Regions from separate parts of the Microbispora sp. H10830 genome, predicted to be linked through region 3. Evidence: predicted binding sites of a transcription regulator. Region 3 holds the regulator's gene; each other region holds the start of a gene.

Region 1 (5,998 bases), on a different contig from region 3:
CGGCATCATCTCGGCGGGCCGCATGGTGGCGTACGGACCGGTCGGCGAGCTGCGCGAGCGGGAGGGCCGCGGGGTGCTGCGGGTCGTGGTCAGGGACGCCGCGCCCGGCTGGGCCGACGGCCTGCCCGGCGAGCTCACCCGCGAGGGCGACCGTGACGTCCTGCTGTGCGAGGAGGGCGACGACCAGGACATCCTGCGTACGGCGATCGGGGCGGGCAGAGTGGAGCACTTCGGCCGCAGGCAGCCGACGCTGGCCGAGATCTTCAGGGAGGCGGTGGCATGAACGGCCTGTGGCTGGTGGCCCAGCGGGAGATCCGCACGCGCGTCAGGACGAAGTCCTACCTGATCAGTCTGGCGGTCAGCGCGGTCCTGGTGGCGGCGCTCGCGTTCCTGCCCAAGGTCCTGGGCGGCGACGACACCTACGACGTCGGCGTGGTGGGCGACGCGCCCCCGCCCGCCGCCCAGCTCGCGTACTCCCGGTGGCCGGACGAGGCGGCCGCCCGGAAGGCCGTGGTCGACGGGGACCTCGACGCGGCCCTCATCAACGGGGACAAGGTCCTCGCCAACGGCGAACTCGACCAGCGGCTGGGGCTGATCCTGGAGAGCGCCCACCGTGACGCCCAGATCAAGGCGTCCGGTCTCACGATCACGCCGCTGACGGTGGAGTCGGCCGGCGCGGACGCCCGCTACCAGGGCGTGCGCACCGGCATCGCCACGCTGATCGTGATGGTGCTGTTCTTCCTGCTCATCTACTCCTCGATGTTCGTCGCCATGGGTGTGGTGGAGGAGAAGGGCAGCCGCATCGTGGAGATCCTGCTCACCTCGGTGCGTCCCTGGCAGCTCCTGGGCGGCAAGATCGTCGGGCTGGGCTCGCTGGGGCTGGTCAACCTCGTCGTGGTCATCGCCGCCGGTCTGGCGGCGTCGTTCGCGACCGGCTTCACAGCCGACCTGCCGCCCGGAATGGGGGGAATCGTGGTGAGCGCGGTCGTCTGGTTCGTGCTGGGCTACGCCTTCTTCTCGGCGCTCGCCGCCGCCTTCGGCTCCCTGGTGTCGCGGCAGGAGGAGCTCAACACCGTCCTGACGCCGATGACCATGCTCATGATGTTCACCTACCTGACGGCCTACTTCGCCGCCGTCGAGCCGACGGGCACGGTCGCGCGCGTGCTGTCGTTCGTGCCGCCGTTCTCCTCGATGGTCATGCCCGTGCGTACGGCGGCCGTCGACGTGCCGCTGGGGGAGATCCTCATCGCCGGAGCGCTCATGGTCGTGGCCGTGGTGGCCGTCCTCCTGGGCGCGGCCCGCGTCTATCAGCGGGCGGTGCTCCGCACCGGCGCCCGGGTCAAGCTGGGCGAGGTCGTCCGCTGACGGCCGGGGCGCCGGCGGACGATCAGGGGTGCCGGGAGAGCGTCCGACCGATCAATTCGGCCGCACGGCCGGGGTCGTCGGCGCTCTCCTGGCCGCCCGGCGCCCACAGGAACATCCAGCCGCCCTTGGCGGGCGTCGCGAAGACGATCGTCTGCCTGCCGGTGCCCGGGTGCCAGACGGACAGGACCGGATCGTCCGTGCCGAGCAGTCGCGCGGAGAGACCGTGCTCGGGGAGCCGCGCCGCGAGCGCCTCAAGGCGGGCCAGGCGCTGTCCGCTGTAGTCGCCGGTGCCCGTCACGTGGCCCCTCCAGCGGGGAGATCCAGCTTTGCTACAAGGATCGTCCCAGGTCAGCGCGCTGGCAACCATGGCAGAGTAACGCCCGGGAATGTAACGGCGCGGTTGGGACGCCGTTCGTCCCGGCCTCGGCGGCGGTTCGGGCATGTGATCGAACAGTCGTTCGGCTATATTGGACTGGTCGCCGCCGGGGTGCGCGCCGTCAGGTCGCCGGGGCGCGACGGGCTCCCGGCCCGCCTTCCGGGGCGGGCTGCGAGAAGCTCCGGAAAATGTCGGTGGCACCCCGTAGCTTTTCGGTGACCGAGCAGACGACCACCCTTCAGGGGGCACCCAATGGCAATCAACGACCGCGAGAAGGCCCTTGAGACCGCCCTCGCGCAAATCGAGCGGCAGTTCGGCAAGGGCAGCGTCATGCGCCTCGGAGACGACGCGCGTGCGCCGATCGAGGTCATCCCCACCGGTTCTATCGCTCTCGACGTCGCCCTCGGCATCGGCGGCTATCCCCGCGGCAGGATCGTCGAGGTGTACGGCCCCGAGTCTTCCGGTAAGACGACGGTCGCCCTGCACGCCGTGGCCAACGCCCAGAAGGGCGGCGGCATCGCCGCGTTCATCGACGCCGAGCACGCCCTCGACCCCGAGTACGCCAAGAAGCTGGGCGTCGACGTCGACGCGTTGCTCGTCTCCCAGCCGGACACCGGTGAGCAGGCGCTGGAGATCGCGGACATGCTGATCCGCTCCGGCGCCGTCGACATCATCGTGATCGACTCCGTGGCGGCCCTCGTGCCGAAGGCCGAGATCGAGGGTGAGATGGGCGACAGCCACGTCGGTCTCCAGGCCCGCCTCATGTCGCAGGCCCTGCGCAAGATCGCCGGTGCGCTGAACCAGACCCGGACCACCGCCATCTTCATCAACCAGCTCCGCGAGAAGATCGGCGTCATGTTCGGAAGCCCCGAGACCACCACGGGTGGTAAGGCGCTGAAGTTCTACGCGTCGGTGCGGCTGGACGCGCGCAGGATCGAGACGCTCAAGGACGGCACCGAGCCGGTCGGCAACCGGACCCGGGTGAAGGTCGTCAAGAACAAGATGGCCCCGCCCTTCCGCCAGGCCGACTTCGACATCCTTTACGGCATCGGCATCTCCCGCGAGGGCGGGCTGATCGACATGGGCGTCGAGCACGGGTTCGTGCGCAAGGCCGGAGCCTGGTACACGTACGAGGGCGACCAGCTCGGGCAGGGCAAGGAGAACGCCCGCAACTTCCTGAAGAACAACCCCGACATCGCCAACGAGATCGAGAAGAAGATCAAGGAGAAGCTCGGTGTCGGGCCGCGGCTCGACTCGCCGAGCGAGCCCCCCGCCGCTCCGGCGGCGCCGCCCGCCCCCACGTCCGGCCGGGGCAGCAAGGCGGCCAGTGCGCCCAAGCCGGGTGACGTCTGAGCGCAGGCATGAGGCGCGATGTGCCCCCCGGCCCGGATGACGGGGTCGGGCCGGGGGACTGGAACTCGGGACTCTGGGGGCCGGCCGAAGAGCTGCCCGGATCGGCTGAGGACGCCTCCGCGACGATCGCCGCCCTGCGCGAGGAGATTCGGCGCGCGGAGATCGGGCGCGCGGAGATCGGGCGTGCGGAGGCGGGCCAGGAGGCCGGCCGGGACGGACGCCGGCGCCAGGGACGTGGTGGCCGGCGAGGAGACCGGGCAGGCCTGAGAGAACAGACAGCTCCGGAAGACTGGGCAGGGCTGGGGGAACAGGCGGCTCCGGGAGAACAGGCGGCTCTGGGAGCCTGGGCAGGCCTGGGAGAACGGGGAGCGCCGAGAGGCCGGGGAAAGCGTGGGAGGTCCGGCGGATGGCTTCCCGACGGGCCTCAGGAGGGCACCGCGGCGGGCGAGGGCCCGCCGGCCGACCCCGAGGCGGTGGCCAGAGCCATCTGCCTGCGGCTGCTGACGATGGCACCCAAGACCCGGGCCCAGCTCGCGGACGCCCTGCGCAAGCGGGACGTGCCCGAGGAGGCGGCGAACGCCGTGCTGGAGCGGTTCTCCGAGGTCGGGCTCATCGACGACGAGGCGTTCGCCGCCGCGTGGGTGAGCTCCCGGCACACTGGTCGCGGGCTCGCCCGCCGCGCGCTCGCCCAGGAACTGCGGCGGCGCGGCGTGGCCGAGGAGACGGTCAAGGACGCCGTCGGACGGCTCGATCCGGACGAGGAGGCCGAGACCGCACGCAGGCTGGTGGATCGGAAGCTGGCCGCCACCCGCGGGGTGGAGCCGCAGGCGCGCATGCGACGATTGGTCGGCATGCTGGCCCGCAAGGGCTACTCGCCGGGACTGGCCTTCCGCGTGGTCCGAGAGGCGATCGAGGCCGAGGGCAGCCCGTCAGATGGGCTTCCGGATACCTTCGAGTGAGCCATAGCACCACGCAAAAGTCACTTGACAGGGCATCTTTGCTTGCTCGTTACCTCTCTGACGCTTAATCTCGACCGCAGTGAGGAGTTACTCCGCGCAGCGCGGATTGCCATAACGGTGAACCACGACGGACGAGAGACATTGACCGGCCTTCGGGCCATATGGGCCGCCCCTCGGGGCGCCTGGGCATTGCGACGATATTTGTCCTGGTGACGCCACCGGGCGCTGCCGTGCTGCGCGTGTGACCCCTGCCAAGAGTTGTCGTGAGGGGTGAGCGCGCATGGACACGATCGTGATCGTTCTTGCGGTTGCGGTAGTGCTGCTGGCTCTCGTGATGATCGCCGCCCTCGTCATAGTCATGCGCCGCACCGGAGCCGTCGCACCGCCCGGCCCCTCGCCCGAGCAGCTTGCCGAGGTGAAGGCCGAGGTCAACGAGGAACTCGAACGGGCCAGACGCGAGGCTGAGGAGATCCGCACGAAGGCGGAGCGTGACGCGGGGGAGATCCTCAAGAAGTCGGAGACACTCGCCGAGAGCGCAGCGCTGATGCGCAAGGAGGTCGAGGAGGAGGCGCGAATCCTCAAGACGGAGCTCAAGGAGCTGCGCTCCGACCTCGAACGCCGCGAGAACCGGCTGGCCGAGCGCGAGCAGCGGCTCGACGAGGAGGCACGCAGGCAGACCGAGCGGGCCCGCAAGCTGGCCGAGACCGAGACCGAGCTGGCCGACCGCCGCGAGGAGCTGGAGCGGGTGGCCGAGCGGCGGCAGGAGATCCTGGAGCGGGTCGCCGGACTGACGGCCGAACAGGCCAAGACGGAGCTGGTCAGGGAGATCGAGAACCAGGCCAAGCGTGAGGCCGCGCTGATCGTCCGGGAGATCGAGAGCGAGGCCCGGAAGGAGGGCGAGAAGCGCGCCTGCAAGATCGTGACGCTGGCCGTGCAGCGGGTCGCCACCGAGCAGACGGCCGAGTCGGTGGTGAGCGTCCTCCATCTGCCCGGCGACGAGATGAAGGGCCGCATCATCGGCCGCGAGGGCCGCAACATCAGGGCTTTCGAGTCCACCACCGGGGTCAATCTGATCATCGACGACACGCCGGAGGCGGTGCTGCTGTCGTGTTTCGACCCGGTCCGTCGGGAGACGGCCAGGCTGACGCTGGAGAAGCTCGTGCTCGACGGCCGGATCCACCCCCAGCGCATCGAGGAGGCGTACGAGCGCAGCAAGGCCGAGGTGCGGGACCTGTGCGTGCGGGCGGGCGAGGACGCGCTGGTCGAGCTGGGCATCACCGAGATGCATCCCGAGCTGGTCACGTTGCTGGGCCAGCTCCGCTATCGCACCTCCTACGGCCAGAACGTGCTCAAGCACCTGATCGAGTCGGCGCACATCGCCGGGATCATGGCCTCCGAGCTGCGGCTCGACCGTGACCTCGTCAAGCGCTGTGCGCTTCTGCACGACATCGGCAAGGCGCTCACCCACGAGGTCGAGGGCAGCCACGCGATGATCGGCGCGGAGATCGCCCGGCGGTACGGCGAGCACGAGGACGTCGTCCACGCCATCGAGGCGCACCACAACGAGGTGGAGGTCAGGACCGTCGAGGCGGTCCTCACCCAGGCCGCGGACGCGATCAGCGGCAGCCGCCCCGGCGCCCGGCGCGAGTCCCTGGAGGCGTACGTCAAGCGGCTGGAGCGCCTGGAGGAGATCGCCCAGTCGTACGACGGCGTGGACAAGGTCTTCGCCATGCAGGCGGGCCGCGAGATCCGGGTGATGGTCCGGCCGGAGAACGTGGACGACATCCAGGCCCAGGTCATCGCCAGGGACGTCGCCAAGCAGGTCGAGGAGGAGCTGACCTACCCCGGCCAGATTCGGATCACCGTGGTCCGCGAGTCCCGCGCCACGGAGTTCGCCCGGTAAGGCCTCGGCCGTCACGCCTCATCCAAGCGCCTGTCAAGGGCC
Region 2 (5,998 bases), on a different contig from region 3:
AAACCCGACGCAGCGGTCACCGAAGGTGCCGGTCACGGGCACCAGCCCCGGTGTTCGGAACGCTTAGGACAAGGACGCACAATCAAGTGAGAAGAGTCATAGAAAGCCGGGGGCCACACGATGCCGTCTGACTACGCCAAGTCGCTGGGCGCGCGCCTGCGCGCCATCCGGACCCAGCAGGGGCTGTCCCTGCACGGTGTGGAAGAGAAGTCCCGCGGACGGTGGAAGGCCGTCGTCGTGGGCTCCTATGAGCGGGGCGACCGCGCGGTGACCGTGCAGAAGCTCGCCGAGCTCGCGGATTTCTACGGAGTGCCGGTGTCGGAGCTTCTTCCGGGCGGAGCCGCCCCCAGCCCGCTTGCGCCCGCTCCCAAGCTGGTCATCGACCTGGAGCGGCTGTCGCAGCTGCCGAAGGACAAGGCCGGCCCGCTTGCCCGTTACGCCGCCACCATTCAGAGCCAGCGGGGCGACTACAACGGCAAGGTGCTGTCCATCCGGCAGGAGGACCTGCGCTCGCTCGCGGTCATCTATGACAAGTCGCCGGTCGAGCTGACCGAGGAGTTCATCCACTGGGGTGTGCTCGACGCCGAGGCCCGCCGCGCCGTCGAGTCCTTCTGACCTCCCGCCCGGTTCGTACGCGGCTCCCCGTGCCGATGTCCGTCCTCTCCGGCGTAGTCACGGGCGGCGCCTCCGCAAGGGGGAGCCGCCGGTACGAGTGATTCCCGCCACGCGGGGATAGGTCAGGACATGACGTTTTACGTGGGCTCCGAGGTGGGCAGGCTTCGCCGGGTCCTGGTCGACATACCCGAACTCGCGCTCAAGCGGCTCACCCCGGGCAACAAGGACGGCCTGCTGTTCGACGACGTGCTGTGGGTGCACCGCGCGCTGGAGGAGCACCGGGAGTGGTGCGAGGTGCTCGCCGGGCGCGGCGTCACGGTGCACCACCTCGGCGACCTCCTGCGGGAGGTGATCGAGATCCCCGACGCGCGCAAGCACATCCTCGACGGCAGCGTCGACGAGCACTGGTTCGGCCCGCTGGCCGCCGACGCGATCCGCAACACACTCGACGCCCTCGACGCGGACACGCTCGCGCCGCTGCTGACCGGCGGGATCACCAAACGCGAGATCATGGAGCTGGGCTGCGACCCCGGCTCCATCGCCTTCCACACGCTGGGCATGGACGACTTCGTCCTCCCGCCGCTGCCCAACCACCTGTTCGCCCGCGACACCTCCTGCTGGGTGTACGACGGGGTGTCGATCAACGCGATGCGCAAGAAGGCGCGCAGGCGGGAGACCGTCAACTACGAGGCGGTCTACCGGTGGCACCCGCTGTTCGCCGCCGGATACGGCAAGCCCGACGCCGGCGGGTTCAACGTCTGGTACGAGGGCGTGCGCATGGCCCCGGCCACCATCGAGGGTGGCGACGTCCTGGTGCTCGGCAACGGCGTCGTGCTCGTCGGGGTGAGCGAGCGCACCCAGCCGCAGGCCGTGGAGATGCTGGCGACCAATCTGTTCCGTGCGGGGTCGGCGACCCGCATCGTGGCGCTCGATCTGCCCAAGACCCGTGCGTTCATGCACCTCGACACCGTGATGACCAACGTCGACGTGGGCGTGTTCACCAAGTACGCCGGGCTCGGCATGCTCCCGTCGTACACGGTGGAGCCGGGCGACACCGACAAGGAGCTGAAGGTCACCGACCACCCGCCGGAGGACATGCACAAGGCGATCGCGCGGGCCCTCGGCCTTGACGACATCAAGGTCCTCACGCCGACGCAGGACGTGCACGCGGCCGAGCGCGAGCAGTGGGACGACGGCTGCAACGTGCTGGCGCTGGAACCCGGTGTGGTCGTGGCCTACGAGCGCAACACCACGACCAACAACCACCTGCGCAGGCACGGCATCGAGGTCGTCACGATCCGGGGCAGCGAGCTCGGCCGCGGACGCGGCGGGCCACGGTGCATGAGCTGCCCGCTGGAGCGCGACCCCGTCTGATCACCCCGGCGTCGCCTCGTTCCCGGCGTCACGGTGGGCGCCCCGGCTCCGTGGCCGACCCTGGCGCGGGCGCAGTGGGCGCCCGGGCCGCGCCGGACGGGCGAGCGGGGCCATGGGCGGAGACGGAGGTCAGCCGGCCATGGGCAGAGTGGGACGGCCGGGCAGGCCGAGGATCGACTCGACCTCGCCGACGAACCTGTCCGCCTCCGCTATGATTTCCTCTGCGTCGTTCTGCGTGACGGCTCGGACCATGCCGGCCTCGGCCGCCGCGCGCTTGGTCGCGCTCACCGCGAAGTAGGCCGCCCAGTCCGCGAGCTTGGGCTCGGCCTCCGGCAGCAGCTCCCAGGCGCTGCGCAACCGCCGCCTGCGGCCGTCCATCGGCCGCGGACGGGCCGCGAGGATCCCGGCGGCCGCACGGAGGGCCGCCAGGTGGGCCGACACGTAGCGGTCCGCGGGGGTGGGCCCGACGGTTGCGTCCGCGAGGCATGCCCTGGCGTCCGCGAGGTGTGCCAGAACCGCCTGCGAGAGCCGGGGCCCGCTCTTCTGATCGTCGTTCTGCTCAGTCATGCCCGCCTCCTTGAGTCGTGGCACTCCGGCGAAAGTCGCCGGTGACTTCACAGTCGCAGATCGCACCGACAATTTCGCCGGCCGGGAGATCCCGTGAACCGCTCGAGATCGCCCGACGCTTTCTCAGGCTCCCGTGGGCGGCCGGACGAGGAGCTTCCCCTCTCCCCGTCCGGCCCACGCCGCGGGCCGTGCCGCATCCGTCTCCGCCGACGACGAAGGCACGAATCCAACGGGGTGGGCGCGAGCCGCGAGTCCCACGCCCACTCCATCGAACATAGATTCGATCATGTCCTCTGTCAAGGCTGTCAACGAATATGTGTTCGAGGACCACGTTCGAAACACGGGCCGGAGACGGCGGAGGGGCCCCGCGCGACCACCTCGCGCGGGGCCCCTCCGGGGATGGCGCTAGCGCCTGAAGGCGCCCCTGACGTGCACAGGGACACCCTTGCCGAGCATGCCGGGCAGGATCTCGGCCACGTTCATGGGCAGCCGCACGCAGCCGTGCGACGCCGGGTAGAGCGGCACCGACAGCGCGCCGTGGAGCGCGATGCCGCCGTTGAAGAAGATGGGGTTGTAGAGCTGCCCGAGGTAGGACCGGTGCCAGCCCCTGGCCCGCCAGGTGGTCGCGTAGTCGCCGGTCGGCGTGCGCGCGCTGCCGGAGAACCGCTGCCGCTTGCCGTTCCAGGTGGCGTACTCGGTGTAGGGGATGCCGCTGCCGCTGGAGATGTGGCTGATGAGAACCGGCGCGCCGCCCCGGTACAGAACCATCACCTGCTTGGTCAGGTTCACCTCGACGCGGGTCGCCTTGCCCCTGGGCACCAGGACCTTGGGCGCCCGGGGGTTCTCCAGCGCCCTCCAGGTGCGGGCCGCGACCGTGCTGGTCGGCGTGATCCCCTGCACCTTCTGGAACGCCCAGACCGCCGTCAGCGTGGCCCCGCCGTACCGGCCGTCGACGCTGCCGGGCACGTACCCGAGCTCCTTGAGCCGGGCCTGCAGCGCCTTCACGGCGGAGCCCTTGGCGCCGAGCTTGAGCGTCTTGCCCGGGGCGGTGAACGGCGGGTAACCGGTGGCGCGGGCGGGAACGGCGCTTCGCGGCGGGAGCGCGGGGAGCGCGGGGAGCGCCGAGGACGCCTGAAGCGCCGGGAGCGCGGTCCCCGCCGTGACGGTCCCCGCCGGCACGGCGGTGCGCGCCTGCGCCGTGCCGCTCACGCCGGTCGCCGCGAAGGCAGTCGCGAACGTCGCCGCTCCCACCGCGACGAGCAGCCGCCGTCGACCCCTCATCATGACCAACCCCCTCATAAGCCCGTTTCTCGATCAAAGGACTCACCTTACGGTCCGATTGTGAGCCGCGTGATCGTAAGTGGCCATAATCGGCCGCGTATGTCCTGGCAATCCGTTTAGAGTGACCGGGTGGCAGAAAAGTTGCATCCGAACGTCGTCCGGGTTCAGGAGGCCCTGCGGGCCCACGCGGTGACAGGCGAGGTCGTCGTGCTCGACGAGGCCGCCCCGACGGCCGCCACGGCGGCGGCCCAGCTGGGCTGCGAGGTCGGCGCGATCGCCAACAGCCTGATCTTCGACGCGGACGGCGCGCCGCTGCTGGTGCTGACCAGCGGCGCCCACCGTGTGAACACCGATCTGATCGCGCGGCTCGTGGGCGCGGCGAAGGTGCGGCGGGCCACGCCGGAGTTCGTCCGCGAGCACACCGGGCAGCCCATCGGCGGCGTCGCCCCGGCCGGGCACCCCGCGCCCGTACGGACGCTGGTGGACACCTGGCTGAGCAAGCACGACGTCGTGTGGGCCGCCGCGGGGCACCCCCACACCGTCTTCCCCACGTCCTACGACGAGCTGCTGCGTATCACCGGGGGCACGGCCGCCGAGGTGGAGTGACGCCTGCCGGACCGGCCCGGCGTCGTTTTGCTAGTGTGCGACGAGTGATCCAACTGCGACGGGTGGGGCCCGACGAGTTCAGGGCGGTGCTGGACACCGTGCTGGAGATCTACACGGTCGCCATGCGCCCGCCGTCGGACCAGCTCGCGGGCCGCATGGCGATCATGCGCAACCACGCCACCTATCCCGACTTCGACTGCGTGCTCGCGGAGGACACGCAGGCCTCCGGCGTCGCCGGCTTCGCGTACGGCTTCCACGGCGGCCAGGGGCAGTGGTGGCACGACGTCGTGCGCGGGGCGCTGCAGGACCGAGCCGGGCCGGTGGTGGCGAACGCCTGGTTCGGCGACGCCCTGGAGATCGCCGAGATCCACGTGCGCCCCGAGTATCAGGGCCGGGGAATCGGCCGGCGACTGATCCACACACTGTGCGAGGGCCGCCCGGAGCGCACGGCCGTGCTGTCGACGCACGACGCCCCCACCGTGGCCCGGCACCTCTACCGGGACGTCGGGTTCGCCGACCTGATGACCCGGTTCGTCTTCCCGGGCGGTTACGAGGAGTACGTCATCGCCGGGGTGCGCCTGCCGCTGCCCGAGCCCGGGGCCCGCGAAGGCTGACGGGACCGGCCGGCTCAGCCGGCCACGGCGGCGGGCACGCTGTGCAGCGCCTGGAACACCTCGCGGGTCGCGCTCGACCGGTTGAAGGTGATGAAGTGGATGCCGGGCGCGCCCTCGTCGAGAAGCTTCTGGCACAGCTCGACGGCGTGCTCGATGCCGAGACGGCGGACCGCGGCAGGGTCGTCGGCGACGGCCTCGAACCGCTCGGCCACCTCCGGCGGGAACGGCGCACCGGACAGCTGCTCCGACCGGGCGATCGTGCTCACCTGCGTCACGGGCATGATGCCGGGGATGATCGGGGTGTCGCACCCCTGGGCCGCCACGCGGTCACGCAGCCGCAGGTAGTCCTCCGCCCTGAAGAACATCTGGGTGATCGCGTAGTCCGCGCCGGCCCGGCACTTCTGCACGAAATATTTGGTGTCCGACTCGATGGTCGCCGACCTGGGGTGCTTGTACGGGAAGGCGGCCACCCCCACGCAGAAGTCGCCCGCCTGGCGGATCAGCCGCACCAGCTCCTCGGCGTACAGGACGCCCTCCGGGTGCTTGACCCACTCGTCCAGGGGGTTGCCGCCGCGCGGGTCGCCGCGTACGGCGAGGATGTTGCGCACGCCCGCGTCGGCGAACCTGCCGACGAGGTGGCGCAGCTCGCGGATCGAGTGGTCAACCGCGGTGAAGTGGGCGACGGGGGTCAGCGTCGTCTCGTGCGCCAGCCGCTCGACGATGTCCACCGTGCGGTCCCGGGTCGAGCCGCCGGCGCCGTAGGTCACGGAGACGAACGTCGGCCGCAGCGCTTCCAGCTCGCGGATCGCCCTCCACAGCTGGCGCTCCCCCTCCTCGGTCTTCGGCGGGAGGAACTCGAACGAGAACGAGCGCTCGCCCGCGGCCAGCAGTTCGCGGACCGTCGGGACGCGATCAGGGAGCCGCGAGGGCAGACCGAGAGC
Region 3 (5,998 bases):
CCGACGATCCCGGCGATCTCGGCCGAGCGGCGGTAGGACACGGCGGTCATCAGCGAGGTGATCCCGGCCGCGATGGCCCGGCCGCCGTCGGAGTCGTACGCGTGCCCGGTCGCCATGAGCAGCGCGCCCAGGTTGGCGTAGCCGATGCCGAGCTGGCGGTACGCCCGGGTGGTCTCGGCGATCTTCTGCGTCGGGAAGTCGGCGAAGGTGATCGAGATGTCCATCGCGGTGATGATCAGCTCGGTGACCTTCACGAAGGTCGCGACGTCGAAGGAGTCGTCGTCGCGCAGGAACTTCAGCAGGTTGATCGACGCGAGGTTGCACGAGGAGTTGTCCAGGTGGACGTACTCCGAGCAGGGGTTGCTGGCCGTGATGCGCCCGGTCTCGGGGCAGGTGTGCCAGTCGTTGATCGTGTCGTCGTACTGCAGGCCGGGGTCGGCGCACTCCCAGGCGGCCTTGGCCATCTTGCGGAACAGCGACCGCGCCTCGACCTCCTCGATGACCTCGCCGGTCAGCCGGCCCCGCAGGCCGAACTGCCCGCCGTCCTCGACGGCCCGCATGAACTCGTCGGAGACCCGCACCGAGTTGTTGGCGTTCTGGTACTGCACGGACACGATGTCCTTGCCGCCGAGGTCCATGTCGAACCCGGCGTCGCGCAGCGCACGGATCTTGTCCTCCTCGCGCGCCTTGGTCTCGATGAACTCCTCGATATCGGGGTGGTCCACGTCGAGGACGACCATCTTGGCCGCCCTGCGGGTCGCGCCGCCCGACTTGATGGTGCCGGCGGAGGCGTCGGCGCCGCGCATGAAGGAGACCGGGCCGCTGGCCGTGCCACCGCTGGACAGCAGCTCCTTGGACGAGCGGATGCGGGAGAGGTTGACCCCGGAGCCGGAGCCGCCCTTGAAGATCACACCTTCTTCCTTGTACCAGTCGAGGATCGACTCCATCGTGTCGTCCACGGCCAGGATGAAGCAGGCGCTCACCTGCTGGGGGGAGCGGGTGCCGACGTTGAACCACACCGGGGAGTTGAAGCTGAAGGTCTGGTGGATCAGCGCGTGCTTGAGCTCGTGGTCGAAGATCTCCGCGTCCTCCTCGGAGGCGAAGTAGCCGTTCTCGACGCCGGTCCTGGTGTAGACGCCCACGACCCGGTCGACGAGTTGCTTGAGGCTCGACTCGCGCTGCGGGGTGCCCACCGCCCCGCGGAAGTACTTGGTGGTGACGATGTTGGCCGCGTTGACCGACCAGAAGTCGGGGAACTCCACGCCGTGCTGCTCGAAGTTGACCGAGCCGTCCCGCCAGTTCGTCATCACGACGTCGCGCCGCTCCCAGCGGACCTCGTCGTACGGGTGGACACCCGGGGTGGTGAAGATGCGCTTCATCTTCAGGCCCTTGCGCGGGCGCTTGCCCGGCCGGCCCCCCACACCCGACACGGTGCCGCTCACGGTCTCCGTCATGACTTCCCCCTCCCAGGGCCCGATGGAGCCCCTTCTCCGACCACGCTCGTTATAACCACATCGTCGCGCCGCGCCGTCGCGCGCCGCCGCCCGCCTCGTCCCGGCCCCCCGGAAGGCGCCTACTCCTCGCCCACCGTGCTGTGGGCCGCGCGGAGCCGCTCGATCTCCGCCTCGAAGTCCGCCAGCGTCTCGAAGCTGCGGTAGACCGACGCGAAGCGCAGGTAGGCCACCTCGTCGAGGTCGCGGAGCGGGCCCAGGATGGCCAGGCCCACCTCGTGGGAGGCGATCTCGGCCGCGCCGGTGCCCCGGATGCTCTCCTCGACGCGCTGCCCGAGCTGGGCGAGGGAGTCCTCGCTGACCGGGCGTCCCTGGCAGGCCCGCCGCACGCCGGCGATGACCTTCTCCCGGGAGAACGGCTCGGTGACCCCGCTGCGCTTGCTCACCATCAGCAGTACGGTCTCCTGCGTGGTGAACCTGCGCCCGCACTCGGGGCAGGTGCGCCGACGGCGGATCGCCGCCCCGTCCTCGGCCGCACGGCTGTCCACGACCCGGGTGTCCGGGTGGCGACAGAACGGACAGTGCACTTCATCGCCTCCCTGAACGCACATCCGGAACACAAGGTGTGGTGAACTTACACAGCTGTGACTACTAGATGTTGTGGTCCAACCGTAGGAGCGCCCGACCTTGAACGCAAGTCGAACCGGCCCTGGGTGAGGAAGTGCCTGCTCGGCGCGCGTGTCGCACCTCCAGTCACGGCCGCGTCAACTGCCCCGCCCGTCGTGGAATACGCCCTTTACGCGCCTTTCCCTGCCGATTTCCGTACGGCTTCTGACCTGGGCGTACTACGACCAGAGAAGATCGGGTAAATCGAACACGGGATCGATCGAACTCCCGTACGATGAGACGGACGGCGAGATCGGCGATTTCGCTGGATATCGAACAATTGTTTGACGGTGATCTTGAATCGCGGTACGGTCGCTCTGTGCGACATGAGGAACACGGATTGAGAGGTGGCATCGTGAGTGACCGAAGTGAGCAAGCGGATGGCGTCAGCGACCTCGCGGTTCGCAGGCGCGACTCGCTTGGCCTCACCCCGAGGCAGCGGAAGATCCTCGAGGTGATCCGCGACTCGGTCCAGCAGCGCGGCTATCCGCCCTCCATGCGGGAGATCGGGGAAGCGGTCCAGCTGACCAGCACCTCCAGCGTGTCGCACCAGCTCACGGCGCTCCAGCGTAAGGGCTACCTCCGGCGTGATCCGCATCGGCCCCGGGCCCTGGAGGTCCGGCTGCCGGGCGAGCCGGTGCTGTGGGTGGACCCGGACGCCACCTCCGAGGAGGAGGCCGGATTCAACCGGCCCACCGCGGCCTACGTGCCGCTGGTCGGCCGCATCGCGGCCGGTGGTCCCATCCTCGCCGAGCAGAGCATCGAGGACGTGTTCGCGCTGCCCAAGCAGCTCGTGGGCGAGGGCACGCTGTTCCTGCTCCAGGTCTCCGGCGACTCGATGATCGAGGCCGCCATCGCCGACGGCGACTGGGTCGTGGTGCGGCAGCAGCCGGTCGCCGACAACGGCGACATCGTGGCCGCCATGATCGACGGCGAGGCCACCGTGAAGACGTTCAAGCGCAAGGACGGGCACGTGTGGCTGGTGCCGCACAACCCCAACTACGAGCCGATCCCCGGTGACGAGGCCACCGTGCTCGGCAAGGTCACGGCCGTCCTGCGCAAGCTGTAGCAGCAGCGGCTCGCCGGTTCCGGACGCCGCACAGGGACAAGCCCGGCGCTCACGAGAGCGCCGGGCTTGTGCTGTGCCGTGTTCGGTCCGCCGTCAGGAGGCGGTGCAGCTCACCGGCGAAGGAACGCCGTTGGTGCCCGACCAGCTGCCGTTGAAGCCGAAGGTGGACGAGGCCCCGGCGCCCAGCGCGCCGTTGTAGGACAGGTTCGTCACCGTGACGTTCGACCCGCTCGCGCTGAGCGTGCCGTTCCAGAGCTGGCTGATGCTCTGGCCGTTCGGGAAGGCCCACTTCACGGTCCAGGCCGAGATGGCCGAGGAACCCGCCTTCACCGTGACCTCACCCTGGAAGCCGCCGGAGTACTGGTTGACGACCTTGTACGTGGCCGTGCAGGTCTTCCCGCCCGGCGACGAGGGAGACGCGGACGGAGACGCCGACGGGGAAGCCGACGGGGAAGCCGACGGAGACGCCGACGGCGACACGCTCGGCGAGGCCGAGGGCGACACCGGCGGCGTCGGGTTACCGCCACCGGTCGGCGGGATCAGGTAGGGCGAGATGATGCTCTGCTTGGCCTGGTCGACCGTCGCCCAGTCGTCCTTCAGGATGCCGCCCGTGTCACCCGAGTTGGGGTTCCACGACCAGTAGGTGAACGACATGCCGTTCACCCCGCTGCCCATGTACTTCATGAGCTCCTGGAGCCAGATCTTGTCGGTGTTGCTGGCGAGCGTGGTGCCGAACTCACCCACCATGATCGGCGCGATGTTCTGCTTGTACAGGTAGCCGAAGTACTTGTCCCAGATGGCCGGCATGTTCGCCGGGTACGACGGGTCGTCGAACCACGCCTGGTGGTAGACCGACGTGGCGTACTCGTGGGGCGAGTAGACGAGCCGGTTGGCCACGTTCAGCCGCACCGGGTACTGGCCCGCCTTGGTGAGGTTGCCGCCCCACCAGCCGCAGTCCTCGTCGTTGCTGGTGTCGTTGTCCCAGACGTTGGACAGGCCGCCGCTCGGGCAGCTCACGCCCTCCACGAAGATCAGCCAGTTGGGCTGCACGGACAGGATGGCGTTGCCCGCACGCTCGGCCGCCAGGCGCCAGTCGCGCGACTCGTCGCCGCAGCCCCAGCAGGAGCCGGTCGCGTTCGGGTTGGTGCCGTCGGCGTGCGGCTCGTTGTGCAGGTCGGCCCCGATGACGGTGGTGTTGCCGGCGTAGTGCTGGGCCAGCGACTTCCAGTCGCTGATCCAGGTGGACTCGGGGACGCCCGAGGTGTACCACAGCGCCGTCTGGCCCGCGCTGGTCGGCCGGTGCCGGTCGAGGATGATCCGCATGCCCTTCTGGCCCGCGTAGTCCACGACCTTGTCGAGGATCTGCAGCGGGGACAGGCCGATCAGGTCGGGGTTGGAGTAGGTGTTGACGCTCGTCGCCTGCGCGCCCGGCTTCAGGGCGTCGTCCGAGAACGGCACCCGGATGGTGTTGTAGCCCAGGCTCGCCATGAGGTCGAGCTGGCTCTTCCACGGGTTGTTCGCCCACAACCCGTGGAAGGTCTTGTTGTCGGTCTCCATGCCGAACCAGTTGATGCCGGTCAGCCGGACCGTGGCGCCGGTGCTGTCGACGATCTTGTTCCCGCTGGTGTGCAGGTAGCCGGTGCCCGTGCCGGCGGCGTTCGCCGGCGACCCGGTGACGACGAGAACGGTCGCCGCCATCGCGGCGGCCGTCGCCAGCCCGCCGAGAATTCGTCTGTACAAGACGTGCCTCCCACGCGGGGCGCACGCCGACGCCGAGCCATACGGTCAGGCGCGCACCCCAGACCACCGCCGGAGCGGTGGTGGTCGCGGCATGCCCTGACCGCACGCCTACATCGATATGACTAGTTTGTGGCTCGGGCGTAATTTTGTCCGGAAGGCCAGCCGATCGTCAACGTCCCGTCACGGCACGATGCCGACGAGCTTCGGCGCCAGGATCACCGCAGCGGCGGCAACTCCGGCGGGGTGGCCGGATGCCTCTCCTGCAGCGCCGCCAGGGCCAGCTCCACCGCCCGTGCCAGCTGCGGATCCCGCCCGGCGACCAGGTCCTGCGGCGTCACGACGACCTCGACGTCCGGGTCGACGCCGTGGTTCTCGACGCCCCACCCCTCGCCTTCGAGCCAGAACGAGTACCGCGGCTGCGTGACGACGGTCCCGTCCACGAGCGAGTAGCGCGAGTCGATGCCGATCACGCCACCCCAGGTCCTCGTGCCCACGAGCGGTCCGATGCCACGGTTCTTGATCCCGGCACTGACGATGTCTCCGTCCGACCCGGCGAACTCGTCGGTGACCCCCACGATCGGCCCGCGAGGCGAGTCCTCCGGGTATCGCGCCGGCTCGTAGCCCCGGGCCAGCGACCACCCGGTCACCCGCCGCTGCAGTTTCTCCAGCACCAGCTCGGAGACATGCCCGCCGCCGTTGTCGCGGATGTCCACGATGAGCCCGTCGAAGCCCATCTCGACACGCAGATCCCGGTGGAACTGCGCCCACCCGGTGGACATCATGTCCGGCACGTGCAGGTAGCCGAGCCGCCCGCCCGACGCCTCCCGAACGAACGCCCGCCGTCCCACCACCCAGTCGTGGTACCGCAGCCGCGTCTCGTCCGCGACGGGCGTGACGACGACCCGGCGGGTCTCGCCGCCGGAACCGGGCTGGACGGTCAGCTCCACAGGCCGCCCCGCCGTACCGGACAGCAGTGCCAGCGGCCCGCGGACCGGATCGACCGGGCGCCCGCTCACGGCGACGATCGCATCGCCCTCCCGGACGGCGACGCCGGGCGCGAGCAGCGGCGAGC

Evidence for each region. The regulator LexA, encoded in region 3, represses DNA repair genes until DNA is damaged. The targets are predictions, from matches to a motif close to TCGAACANNTGTTCGA.
Region 1: recA (recombinase RecA) is a predicted target of LexA. The motif match lies at 1,812-1,827, and genes of this name have one in related genera.
Region 2: HHX35_RS01665 (SAV_6107 family HEPN domain-containing protein) is a predicted target of LexA. The motif match lies at 2,825-2,840, and genes of this name have one in related genera.

Annotation. Positions count from the first base shown of each region.
Region 1 covers NZ_JABBWX010000001.1:823,593-829,590, reverse strand. Annotated here, with positions in the region: gene HHX35_RS03875 (ABC transporter ATP-binding protein) at 1-283, shown strand, start outside; gene HHX35_RS03870 (ABC transporter permease) at 280-1,365, shown strand; gene HHX35_RS03865 (hypothetical protein) at 1,388-1,663, opposite strand; gene recA (recombinase RecA) at 1,994-3,094, shown strand; gene recX (recombination regulator RecX) at 3,448-4,053, shown strand; gene rny (ribonuclease Y) at 4,334-5,956, shown strand.
Region 2 covers NZ_JABBWX010000001.1:362,792-368,789, forward strand. Annotated here, with positions in the region: gene HHX35_RS01655 (transcriptional regulator) at 121-615, shown strand; gene HHX35_RS01660 (arginine deiminase) at 745-1,989, shown strand; gene HHX35_RS01665 (SAV_6107 family HEPN domain-containing protein) at 2,119-2,556, opposite strand; gene HHX35_RS01670 (L,D-transpeptidase family protein) at 2,962-3,840, opposite strand; gene HHX35_RS01675 (YbaK/EbsC family protein) at 3,967-4,443, shown strand; gene HHX35_RS01680 (GNAT family N-acetyltransferase) at 4,488-5,057, shown strand; gene metF (methylenetetrahydrofolate reductase [NAD(P)H]) at 5,072-5,998, opposite strand, start outside.
Region 3 covers NZ_JABBWX010000016.1:64,588-70,585, forward strand. Annotated here, with positions in the region: gene HHX35_RS33160 (vitamin B12-dependent ribonucleotide reductase) at 1-1,454, opposite strand, end outside; gene nrdR (transcriptional regulator NrdR) at 1,574-2,038, opposite strand; gene lexA (transcriptional repressor LexA) at 2,470-3,186, shown strand; gene HHX35_RS44000 (cellulase family glycosylhydrolase) at 3,280-4,926, opposite strand; gene HHX35_RS33180 (S41 family peptidase) at 5,142-5,998, opposite strand, start outside.